Solidesulfovibrio fructosivorans JJ]: one gene and its partners. The protein of the gene in region 1 interacts with the protein of each later gene in a pairwise test. Links are inferred from orthologs where the notes say so. Each region holds a gene or a part of one and is shown on either strand. Other genes may lie near its edges.

Region 1 (3,059 bases):
AAAACTGACGTTCGCTAAACGCCGGCCAATGCCTGCCGTCGTAGTCCCGGGTCGGCAGCTCGAGCACGGGCAGGACGTCGATGCCTGCCATGCCCAGAGCGCGTTCGGACACCACGGCGTCCGGGGTTTTGTAGTCCGGGGAGGGATAATACCACTGGCTGACGGGGAATCCGGCCCGGGCGAGCAGGGCGGTCAGGGCCGGTCGGTCGAAAGTGCGGGCCGCGCCAGGGCCGGGGTAGCCGTTTATGCCGGCATAAGGCCGGCCGGTGTGGTCCTCGGGCAGGCCGGCCAGGTATTTGTGGCCCATGCGGTTTTCGATGGCCAGGATCAGGCAGCCATCGTCCTTCAAATAGCGTCGGGCTTCGGCGAGGAGCCTCTCATGGGGCCTGGGGCCGTCGACGAAGGCGGCGGCGTATTCCAGCACGCCGACGAGGGTCACCACGTCGTATTGGTGCTCGTAGGGCAGGCCGGCGGCGTTGGCGGCCACGATTTCCAGATTGCGGGCATTCCGGCAGCGGGCCTTGATGACGGCCGCCCGTTCGGGCGAGCCTTCCACGGCCGTTATCGCATGGGGCAGGGTGACGAGGTGGGCGGTGAGCGCGCCGCAGCCGGCCCCGAGTTCCAGGATGCGTCCGCCCGGTCCGAAATCGATCCAGGACAGGAGCGTCTTGCGGCGCGGGGTCAGGTGGTAGTGGATGGCCCAGGGCGCGTCCTTGGGGAAAAGCTCGTACTCGCCAACGGTATGTTCGCTGAAAAAGCGCAGCAGATAAGCTTCCGCGCCGTCGCGGTAGCCGATGGTCCCCTCTCCGAGCGTCACCTCCGGTCCCTGTTCGGTCATGGCGTCTCCAACGGCAAAGCATACCTCCCGGCTGTTCCCGTCAAAAGTTTTTCGGGGAGGGTGGGGGTGTGGGGGAGGGAGGCTTTTTGCAAAAAGGGGCCTCCCTCCCCCACAGTCTCAGCTCTTCTTCCGTTCCGCCTCGAACCAGGCGGCCAGGCGTTCGCAGCCGGCGTCGATATCGGCCTCGTCGCCGCCGAACGACAGGCGCAGGCTGCTTTCACCGCCGGGGCCGAAGCTGTCGCCGGGGATGGTGATGACGTTGCCCTCGCGGATCAGCCGCGTGGCCACGTTCATGGGCGCGGCGGGCAGGTCGTAGCGGGCCATGACGTAGAACGCGCCGCCCGGCTTGTTGTAGCGCACGGTCGGGCTCATGGCGTCGAGGTGTTTTTGCATGCGCTTGCGCCGGGCGGCCAGGGTGGACACAAAGCCTTCGAAGATGCCCTGGGGGCCGGTCAGGGAGGCCAGGGCGGCGATCTGGGCCGGGGTGGGGGCGCAGATGGCCGTGCAGTCGTGCACCTTGAGCATTTGCGCCATGATCGGTTCCGGGGCGAAGGCGAAGCCCACCCGCCAGCCGGTCAGGGCGTAGCGCTTGGAAAAGCTGCCCACGGCCACGAGGCGCGGTTGCAGCTCCTTGACCGTGGTCAGGGAAAAGGCCGGCGCGTCGTAGGACAGGGCGTCGTAGGTGTCGTCGCAGATGACGTAGAGGTCGTGGCGCAGGGCGATTTCGGCCACAGCCAGCAGGTCTTTTTCGGCAAAGACCGATCCGGTCGGGTTGTGGGGCGAATTGATGATGATGGCCTTGGTGCGCGGGGTCACGGCGGCGGCCACGGCGGCGGGGTCGAGGCTCCAGTCGCCCCGGCGCAGGGGAACGAGCACGGGCGTGGCCTGGGCCAGGCAGACCTGCTCCACATGGGAGGGGTAGAAGGGCTCGGGCACGATGACTTCGTCGCCTTCCTGGCACAGGCACAGGACGGCGCACAACAGCGCCTCCATGCCGCCGACGGTGATGGCGATTTCTGTCTCCGGATTGGCTTGCAGGCCTTTTTCGGTCGCGAGCTTCTCGGCCACGGCCCAGCGCAGTTCGGGCATGCCGGGTTGCAGCGAGTACTTGCCCGCCGCCGGCGAATCGCGCAGGGCCCGGCAGACCGCTTCGACCACATGGGCCGGGGTGCCGAACGAGGGTACGCCCTGGCCCAGGGAGACGCAGTCGCCGACGCCGGCGGCGATCATGGGCATGAGCTTGGTGGCCGATATCTTGATAGCCTTCGCCCGCTGGGTGAAGGCGTGCTGGATGGCGCTTGGCACGGGGTACTCCTTAAAAAAATGGCGCAACCGCCTATTTGCCGTAAACCATTTTGGGCTGGGACGACGCGGACGGTCCGGCCTTGGCCACGGCCAACGCCTTTTCGTATTCGGCCACGGAGTAGCCGGGGATGACGACGTCGCCGATGACCACGAGCGGCACGCCGCGCTGGCCGTAACGCTGGAAGCGCATACGTGCGGCGGCATCCTTTTCAATGTCCGATGCGGTAAACGGCACGCCCTTGGCCTTGAAGAAAGCCTCGGCCTTGGCGCAGTAGGGGCACCAGCTCGTCATGAAGATCTCCACTTTCGGGCCGGCGGCGAAGGCGAGCGCCTGGGCGAAAAGCAGGATGGCGAAAAACGCGGACAGGGCGGGAACGGTTTTTTTCACAGACATTGGGGTTCCGGGGTTGGGTGTTGCGGATGTTTGGTGGTAGCGGCGGCCGGGTACGGCGTCAAGAAGCGTCGCTCCTTGCCAGGGGGGCGTCGGCAATGCTACCAGCCTGTCCATGCCGGGATACAAGACGCATATGGCCGGCGCGGCGGTGGTGACCGGCGCGGCGGTGGCCGGGGCTTGGTGGCTCGGCGTCTACCGCCCCGGCTACGAGACCATGGCCGGCCTGGGGTTTTTCGCCATCCTGGGGGGCCTTTTCCCCGACGTGGACACCGACTCCACGGGACGGCGGTTTTTTTACGGCGCGGCGCTTCTGGCCGATGCCATCCTTATTGTCCGACAACAATACCGCTACGCGGCTGTGCTCGGGTTTTGCGGCCTGTTGCCGGCCATCGGCTCCCATCGGGGCTGGACCCACACTTGGTGGGCGGCGCTTCTCGTGCCGTGCACCATCCTGCTTGGGCCCATGCTGCTGTTGGGCATGCCGTGGCGGCCGTTCCTGCCGTATTACATCGCCGCCGTGCT
Region 2 (4,139 bases), on another replicon or contig:
CCCGCAGGGGCGACGGCGTGGTGGCGGCGGAATTTGCCGGGACGAGCCTGCCGCGCAAGCGGCGGCAGCGTCCCGGCAAATTCCGCCGCCATCTTCCACTCTCCGGCCTCCGGCCGGCCAGCCCACCTCCGCCCGCCAGAGCATACCGGACGGGGGGTCCGGGGGGCGCGCTCGCCTCCCGGCGGGTCCGGGCAGAGCCCGGTCCTCTCCCCTGCCGCCTTCCCTGCCGTCTCCCTTGCCGCGCGCTACCGCACGGCAGCCGGCCGGGCCGGCACCATGCCGTGCTCGAAATCGTCCAGTTCGCGGCGCAGTTCCGGGCAGCGCCGGACGCCATAGCCCGGCCCCAGGCGCAGCCGGCAGACGGCTTTGGGCAGGCTCAGCACGAGATGCACGGAGCACTGGCCGGGGTAGCGGCGCAGGATGTCGCCGAGAGGGTCCAGGGGCACGGGCTTTTCCTCGGGACAGGCCACAAAAATTTCCACGGGCTCGTCGCTGCCGCCGATGATCTTGGACAGGGGATCGATGCGCACGGCCTGCAACTTGATGAGCGGCTTGGCTTCGCCTTCGGTCTGTTCGGTCTGACCGATCTTGGCCGTGATGAAAAGCGGCGCGTCGGCGGCCAGGTTTTCGCGGCAAAGGGCGTAGCAATCGGAGAAGACGACGACCTCGGCCTCGCCGCCGAGATGATCCTCAAGCTTGCAGAAGGCCATTTTCTGGCCTTTCTTGGTGATGATTTCCTTGGTGGTCACGCAGATGCAGGGGACCTTGACCTCGACGCCGGGTTCGAGGCCGGCGCACTGGGACAGGGTGGTGACGCGCATGGAGCGCAGGTCGCGCTCGTAGGCCAGGAGCGGATGGCTGGTGAGGTAGAAGCCGAGGGCTTCCTTCTCGTAGGCCATCATCTCCTCGTGGAGCCATTCGGGCAGCTCGGCCTCGGGGCAGGAAAGGCCCAGGCCCACAGTGGGCTTGGGCTTGTCGGGCACGAGCTCCATGAGCGACAGCCGGCCTTCGCTCTTTTCGGCCGCCCGCCGCTGGCCCACGGCCGCCGCCTGGTCGAGGCCGGCGAAAAGCCCGGCCCGGGTGCAGCCGAAGCCGTCGCAGGCCCCGCATTTGATGAGGTACTCGATGACGCGCTTGGTGACCTTGCGCATGTTCACGCGGCTGGTGAGGTCGAGCAGCGAGCTGAAGGGGCCGTCCTTTTCGCGCTCGGCCGCGATTTCGAGCACCGCGTCGCGGCCGATGTTTTTGACGGCGGCCAGGCCGTAGAGGATCTTGTTGTCCTTGACGGAAAAGTGCGGCAGGCCGGCGTTGACGTCCGGGGGACACAGCTCGATGTCGCCCGCGCGGCAGGCGGCGATATATTGCAGGAGCTTGTCCTGATTTTCCATGTCCGAGGTCATCAGGGCCGCCATGAAGGCCACGGGGTAATGGGCCTTCAAGTAGGCGGTCTGGTAGGAAATCTGGGCGTAGGCGGCGCTGTGGGACTTGTTGAAGCCGTACTCCGCGAACTTCTCCATCAAGTCGAAGATTTCGTTGGCTTTCTTGGCGTCGATCTTGTTTTGGGCGCAGCCCTCCACGAAGATGCCGCGCTGCCGGGACATTTCCTCGGCGTTTTTCTTGCCCATGGCGCGCCGCAGCAGGTCGCCGCCGCCAAGCGAATAGTTGGCCAGCACCTGGGCGATCTTCATGACCTGTTCCTGGTAGACGATGACGCCGTAGGTGGACCTCAGCGTCTCCTCCAGGAGCGGATGCGGATACTCGACCGGGTCGAGGCCGTGCTTGCGGCGGATGAACAGCTCGACCATGCCGGACCCGAGCGGTCCCGGGCGGTACAGGGCGAGCATGGCGATCAGGTCTTCAAAGCAGTTGGGTTTGAGCATGCGCAGGTATTTGCGCATGCCCTGGCTTTCCACCTGGAAGATGCCGTCGGTGTCGCCCCGGGCGAAGAGTTCGTAGGTGGCCGGGTCGGTCATGGGCAGGGTTTCGAAGTCGGGCGGCTCCTCCCCCATCTCGCGGATGATTTTCAGCGCGTCGTCGATGACCGTGATGGTTTTGAGCCCCAGGAAGTCGAACTTGACCAGTCCGGACTTCTCCACGCGCTTCATGTCCCACTGGGTCACGGTTTCATTGTTTTTTCCCTTATAGAGCGGCACGTACTCGGTCATGGCCTTGTCGGACACGACCACGCCGGCGGCATGGGTGGAGGCGTGGCGGGCCAGGCCTTCCAGGCGGCGGGAAATATCGATGAGGTGGGCAATGCGCGGATCGGTGCGGACAAGGGTCTTGAGTTCCGGCTCGAGTTCCAGCGCCTTGTCGATGGTCATCTTGAGGTCTTCGGGAATGAGCTTGGCGATGCGGTCGGTCTCGCCGAAGGTCATGCCGAGGGCCCGGCCCACGTCGCGCACCACGCCCTTGGCCTTCATGGTGCCGAAGGTGGTGATCTGGGCCACGGCGTCCGCGCCGTAATGCTCGGTGACGTAGCGGATCACCTCGTGGCGGCGGCGTTCGCAGAAGTCCACGTCGATATCGGGCATGCTCACGCGCTCGATATTGAGGAAGCGCTCGAAGAAGAGGTCGTAGGGCATTGGATCGAGGTTGGTGATCCGCAGCGAATAGGCGACCAGGGACCCGGCCGCCGAGCCGCGCCCCGGCCCGACGGGGATGTCGTGGTCCTTGGCCCAGTTGATGAAGTCCTGGACGATGAGGAAGTAGCCCGGGAAGCCCATTTTCGTGATGACGCCGAGTTCAAGCTCCAGGCGCTCCCAGTACTGCTTCGGGTCCGCCTCCGGCATCTTGGCCAGGCGCTTTTTGAGGCCCTCCCGGGCCATGTCGCTCATGACGTCGTCAAGGGACTTGCCGGGCGGAGCCTTGTAGACCGGAAAATGGTAGCCGTCGAAATCGAGCTTCACGTCGATGCGGTCGGCGATCTCGCAGGTGTTGGCCAGGGCCTGGGGCACATCCTTGAAGGCCTCGGCCATCTCCTCGGGGGAACGATAGTAGAGGTCGTTGGAGGTGAACCGCATGCGCTTGACGTCGTCCACGCAGGCGGCGGTCTGGATGCACAGCAGGATGTCGTGGGCCTCGGCGTCGTCGGCGTGGAGGTAGTGGCAGTCGTTGGTGGCGACAAGCGGCAGCTTGAGGTCGTCGGAAAGCTCGATGAGGAAATTGTTGACCGTGGTCTGTTCGGGAATGCCGTTGTCCTGGATCTCCAGGTAGAATCGGTCCGGAAACAGGGCCGCGTACTCCCTGGCCGTGGCCACGGCCGCGTCCCGGCTCTCCCGCAAAAGCTTCTGGTTGATCTCGCCCTTGAGGCAGGCGGACAGGGCGATAAGCCCCTCGCCGTACTGGCCGAGCAGTTCCTTGTCCACGCGGGGCTTGTAGTGAAAGCCCTCGAGGTGGCCTTTTGAAACGAGCTTGAGCAGGTTGTGGTAGCCGGTCATGTCCTTGGCCAAAAGCACAAGGTGGTAACCGGCGTCGCGGGGGGAGCGGGCGTCCTTTTTGCGCCGGTCCTCCTTGGCCACGTAGACCTCGCAGCCGATGATGGGCTTGAGGTCCGCCTTCTTGGCGTAGTCGTAGAACATCAACGCGCCGTGAAGGTTGCCGTGGTCGGTGATGGCCGCGGCCGGGCAGCCGAAGCCCTTGGCGGTCTTAACGAGGTCGCCGATGCGGATGGCCCCGTCGAGGAGGCTGTATTCGGTATGGCAGTGCAGATGGACGAAATCGGACATGGTCGCTTTTGGGGGTAAGAATCTTCGGGCGCGGGACACCCCGCCCCAAGGCGGTATAGCGCACCCGCGCGCGTCTGGAAACGGCCTGGAAATGACTCCTGAAACCGGGCCGGCTAGCCCCAGCTTTGGATCTCGATCATGTTACCCTCGGGATCGCGCATGTAGCGGAAGGTGAGCTTGCCCACGCCCGGCACCTCGCGCGAAGCCAGTTCCCCGACGGCAGAACCGCCGGCGTCGAGCATCTCGCGGGCCTTGGCCGCCACATCGTCCACGAGGAAGGCGATATGGGCGAATCCCGGCGTATTGGCGTTCACCTCGAGGCGATCGCCCAGGGCGTCGTAGGAAAATATCTCGAGCGTGGGACCGGTGTCGCCATGCCCGGGCAGGCGCAGATGGAGACCGGTGATATGC
Region 3 (2,971 bases), on another replicon or contig:
GGCACGGTGAGGCCCTTGGTCAGGATCTGCCCCATCATGACGGCCAGCCACAGCAACCCCACGGTCACGTGGGCGCCGTGGGTGCCGACCAGCGTGAAAAAGGCCGAAAGAAACCCGCTGCGCTGCGGTCCGGCCCCGGCCAGGATCAGCCTGTGGAATTCGCCCAGTTCCATGACGATAAAGCCCAGTCCCAGCAGGAAGGTCAGCGCCAATCCGGCCAGACCCAGGCCTTTTTTCCCGGCCCCAAGGGCCAGCGAGGCGTAGCCGAAAACCACGCTGCTCGTCAGCAGCAGCATGGTTTCGACGAAGACCTCGGGCAGGTGGAAGAGCTCCCTGGCCGAGGGACCGCCGGCCGTGTTGGGGGCCAACACCACGTACGTGGCGAAAAGCGCCGAAAACACGATCAGGTCGGTCATGAGATAGAGCCAGAAGCCCAGGGCGTGCAGGCCCGGGGCGTCGTGATCGGCGCCGTGTCCGACCGGCCCGGTCATGGTCGCTGTGTCCGTGGTCATCGTGTCACCTCGTAAAAGATCCCGGTAGGAAGCATGGTCCTTACGAACCCGCCGGCGCGGCCGCCATGGCTTGGCGGCGCTGGTTCTCGATGCGTTCGACCTCGGCGGCGGGGATGACGTAGTGGATGTCGTCATCGCCGGCCCGGGCGATCACGGCCACGACGATGCCGAGCAGGCCGGTCAGGGCCAGCCACCAGATGTGCCAGATCATGGCGAAGCCGAACAGAAAGGCGAGAATGCCGATGATAAAGCCGTATCCGGTGTTCTTCGGCATCTCGATGTCTTCATAATGGTCCGGCCGGGCATAGGCGATGCCCTTTTCCTTCATGTCCCAGAAGGCGTCGATGTCGTGCACCACGGGGATGGTGGCGAAGTTGTAGATGGCCGGCGGCGAGGACGTGGCCCACTCCAGGGTGCGGCCGTCCCAGGGATCGCCTGTCACGTCCAGATTGGCCTGGCGGTTTTTCAGGCTCACGACGAGTTGCATCAGCATGCAGCCGATGCCGCATAAAATGATCAGCGTGCCCACGGCCGCGATGATGAGCAGCGGTTGCCAGGCCGGGTTGTCATAGTGTTGCAGGCGCCGGGGCATGCCCATGAAACCCAGGATGTAAAGCGGCACAAAGGCCAGGTAGAAGCCGATCAACCAGCACCAGAAGGTGCGCTTGCCCCAGGTTTCGTCAAGGGTGAAGCCAAAGGCCTTGGGGAACCAGTAGACGTAGCCGGCCAGAAAGCCGAACAGCGTGCCCGGGATCAGCATGTTGTGGAAGTGGGCGATGAGAAACAGGCTGTTGTGGACCACGTAGTCGGCCGGCGGAATGGACATGAGGACGCCGGTGAGGCCGCCGAGCACGAAGGTCGTCAAAAAGCCGATGGTCCAGTACAGCGGCGTGGTCAGGCGTATTCGGCCTCGATACATCGTGAAAAGCCAGTTGAAGACCTTCACCCCTGTGGGGATGGCGATGAGCATGGTGGAGATGCCGAAAAAGATGTTGACGTTGACGCTCGCGCCCATGGTGAAGAAGTGGTGCACCCACACGGCGAACGACAGGAACATGATGGCGGCCGTGGCATAGACGAGCGAGGTGTAGCCGAAGATGCGCTTGCTCGAAAAGGTGGCCACGACTTCGGAAAAAACGCCGAAGGCCGGCAGGATGACGATGTACACCTCGGGATGGCCCCAGGTCCAAAAGAGGTTGGTATAGAGCATCATGTTGCCGCCGAAGCCGTTGGAGAAAAAGTGCATGCCCAGGTACCGGTCGAGCGCGACAAGGGCCAGGGCCACGGTCAGGACCGGGAAGGAGAAAATGAGCAGCACGTTAGTGAAGATCGACGTCCAGGTGAAAAGCGGCAGGCGCATGAGCCTCAGTCCCGGGGCGCGCATCATAAGGACGGTCACCAGGAAGTTGACGCCGGTCAGAACCGAACCCACGCCGGCGATCTGGAGGGACCACAACCAGTAATCGACGCCGGTGCCCGGGCTGAAAGCCCGTTCGGTCAGGGGCGCGTAGCCCGACCAGCCGGCCTTGGAAAACTCCCCCACCCCAAGCGAGACCATGACCAGCAAGGCCCCGGCCACGGTCAGCCACAGGCTCACCGCGTTCAGGAACGGAAAGGCCACGTCGCGGGCCCCGATCTGCTGCGGCACCACGATGTTCATCAGCCCGGTCAGAAAGGGCATGGCCATGAAAAGAATCATGATCGTGCCGTGGGCGCTGAAAATCTGGTTGAAGTGGTCGGGCGGCAGGAACCCCTGGGAGGCGCCCATGGCGATGGCCTGCTGGGAGCGCATCAGGATGGCGTCGGAAAAGCCCCGCAACAGCATGATCAGGGCCACGATGATGTACATCACGCCGATTCGCTTGTGATCGACGCTGGTGAGCCACTCCCGCCAAAGGTAGGGCCATTTCCTGAAGTAGGTGATGAGCCCGAGGATGAGCAGGCCAAGCAGCACGGAACCGACGACCGCCCCCATGACGATGGGGTCATGGTAAGGGATCGCGGCGAGAGTCAGTTTTCCAAGCATGTCAACGCTCCTGTGCGGCATCGGGCTGGCCGTGTCCGCCATGCCCCTGGGCGTGCATCATGATATCGCCGTAATGGGGGGCCATGGGCGCGGCCTTGTGCATCACGTATTCGAAAAGCCCCGGGGCGATCGAGGAAAAGAACTGGACGGGGACCTTCTCGCTTGGCTTTCGCAGGGCGTCGAGCCGAGCGATATCGAGCTTGTCAGGCGAAGCCTTGACCTTTTGCACCCAGGCCTCGAAGTCCTGCTGTGACAGGGCCCTGGCCGCAAACGTCATGGTCGAGAAACCGCGACCGCTGAATTGCTGGTTTTGCCCGGCGTACACGCCCTCGACATCGGCCATGAGGTGCAGCCGCGTCTGCATGCCGCCCATGGCGTAAATCTGGCTGCCAAGCTGGGGGATGAAAAAGGACGTCATGACCGTGTCCGAGGT

Evidence for each region. Proteins that work in one complex are often made in the same cells at the same time.
Region 2: the proteins of DESFRDRAFT_RS17290 (region 1) and dnaE interact in binary tests that used the Escherichia coli proteins (3 or more experiments, as listed by UniProt). The link is inferred for Solidesulfovibrio fructosivorans JJ] from one-to-one orthologs.
Region 3: the proteins of DESFRDRAFT_RS17290 (region 1) and cyoB interact in binary tests that used the Escherichia coli proteins (3 or more experiments, as listed by UniProt). The link is inferred for Solidesulfovibrio fructosivorans JJ] from one-to-one orthologs.

What each region holds. Positions count from the first base shown.
Region 1 is NZ_AECZ01000034.1:5,029-8,087, forward strand. The notes cover bases 50-3,040. They hold DESFRDRAFT_RS17290 (pyridoxal phosphate-dependent aminotransferase), read right to left. Parts: upstream 2,144-3,040; coding sequence 956-2,143; downstream 50-955. Other genes in these bases: DESFRDRAFT_RS17285 (class I SAM-dependent methyltransferase), read right to left, coding at 50-838; DESFRDRAFT_RS17295 (glutaredoxin family protein), read right to left, coding at 2,175-2,537; DESFRDRAFT_RS17300 (metal-dependent hydrolase), read left to right, coding at 2,650-3,040. Also shown: more of DESFRDRAFT_RS17285, read right to left, coding at 1-49; more of DESFRDRAFT_RS17300, read left to right, coding at 3,041-3,059. UniProt on the Escherichia coli protein: Shows aminotransferase activity with methionine and histidine as substrates, and to a lesser extent also with phenylalanine.
Region 2 is NZ_AECZ01000025.1:127-4,265, forward strand. Bases 46-4,116 are described here. They hold dnaE (DNA polymerase III subunit alpha), read right to left. Parts: upstream 3,729-4,116; coding sequence 246-3,728; downstream 46-245. Other genes in these bases: DESFRDRAFT_RS15355 (VOC family protein), read right to left, coding at 3,842-4,116. In the rest of the region: more of DESFRDRAFT_RS15355, read right to left, coding at 4,117-4,139. UniProt on the Escherichia coli protein: DNA polymerase III is a complex, multichain enzyme responsible for most of the replicative synthesis in bacteria. This DNA polymerase also exhibits 3' to 5' exonuclease activity. The alpha chain is the DNA polymerase catalytic subunit.
Region 3 is NZ_AECZ01000009.1:61,131-64,101, reverse strand. What follows is about bases 46-2,948. They hold cyoB (cytochrome o ubiquinol oxidase subunit I), read right to left. Parts: upstream 2,539-2,948; coding sequence 553-2,538; downstream 46-552. Other genes in these bases: cyoA (ubiquinol oxidase subunit II), read right to left, coding at 2,540-2,948; cyoC (cytochrome o ubiquinol oxidase subunit III), read right to left, coding at 46-512. Outside these bases: more of cyoC, read right to left, coding at 1-45; more of cyoA, read right to left, coding at 2,949-2,971. UniProt on the Escherichia coli protein: Cytochrome bo(3) ubiquinol oxidase is the terminal enzyme in the aerobic respiratory chain of E.coli that predominates when cells are grown at high aeration.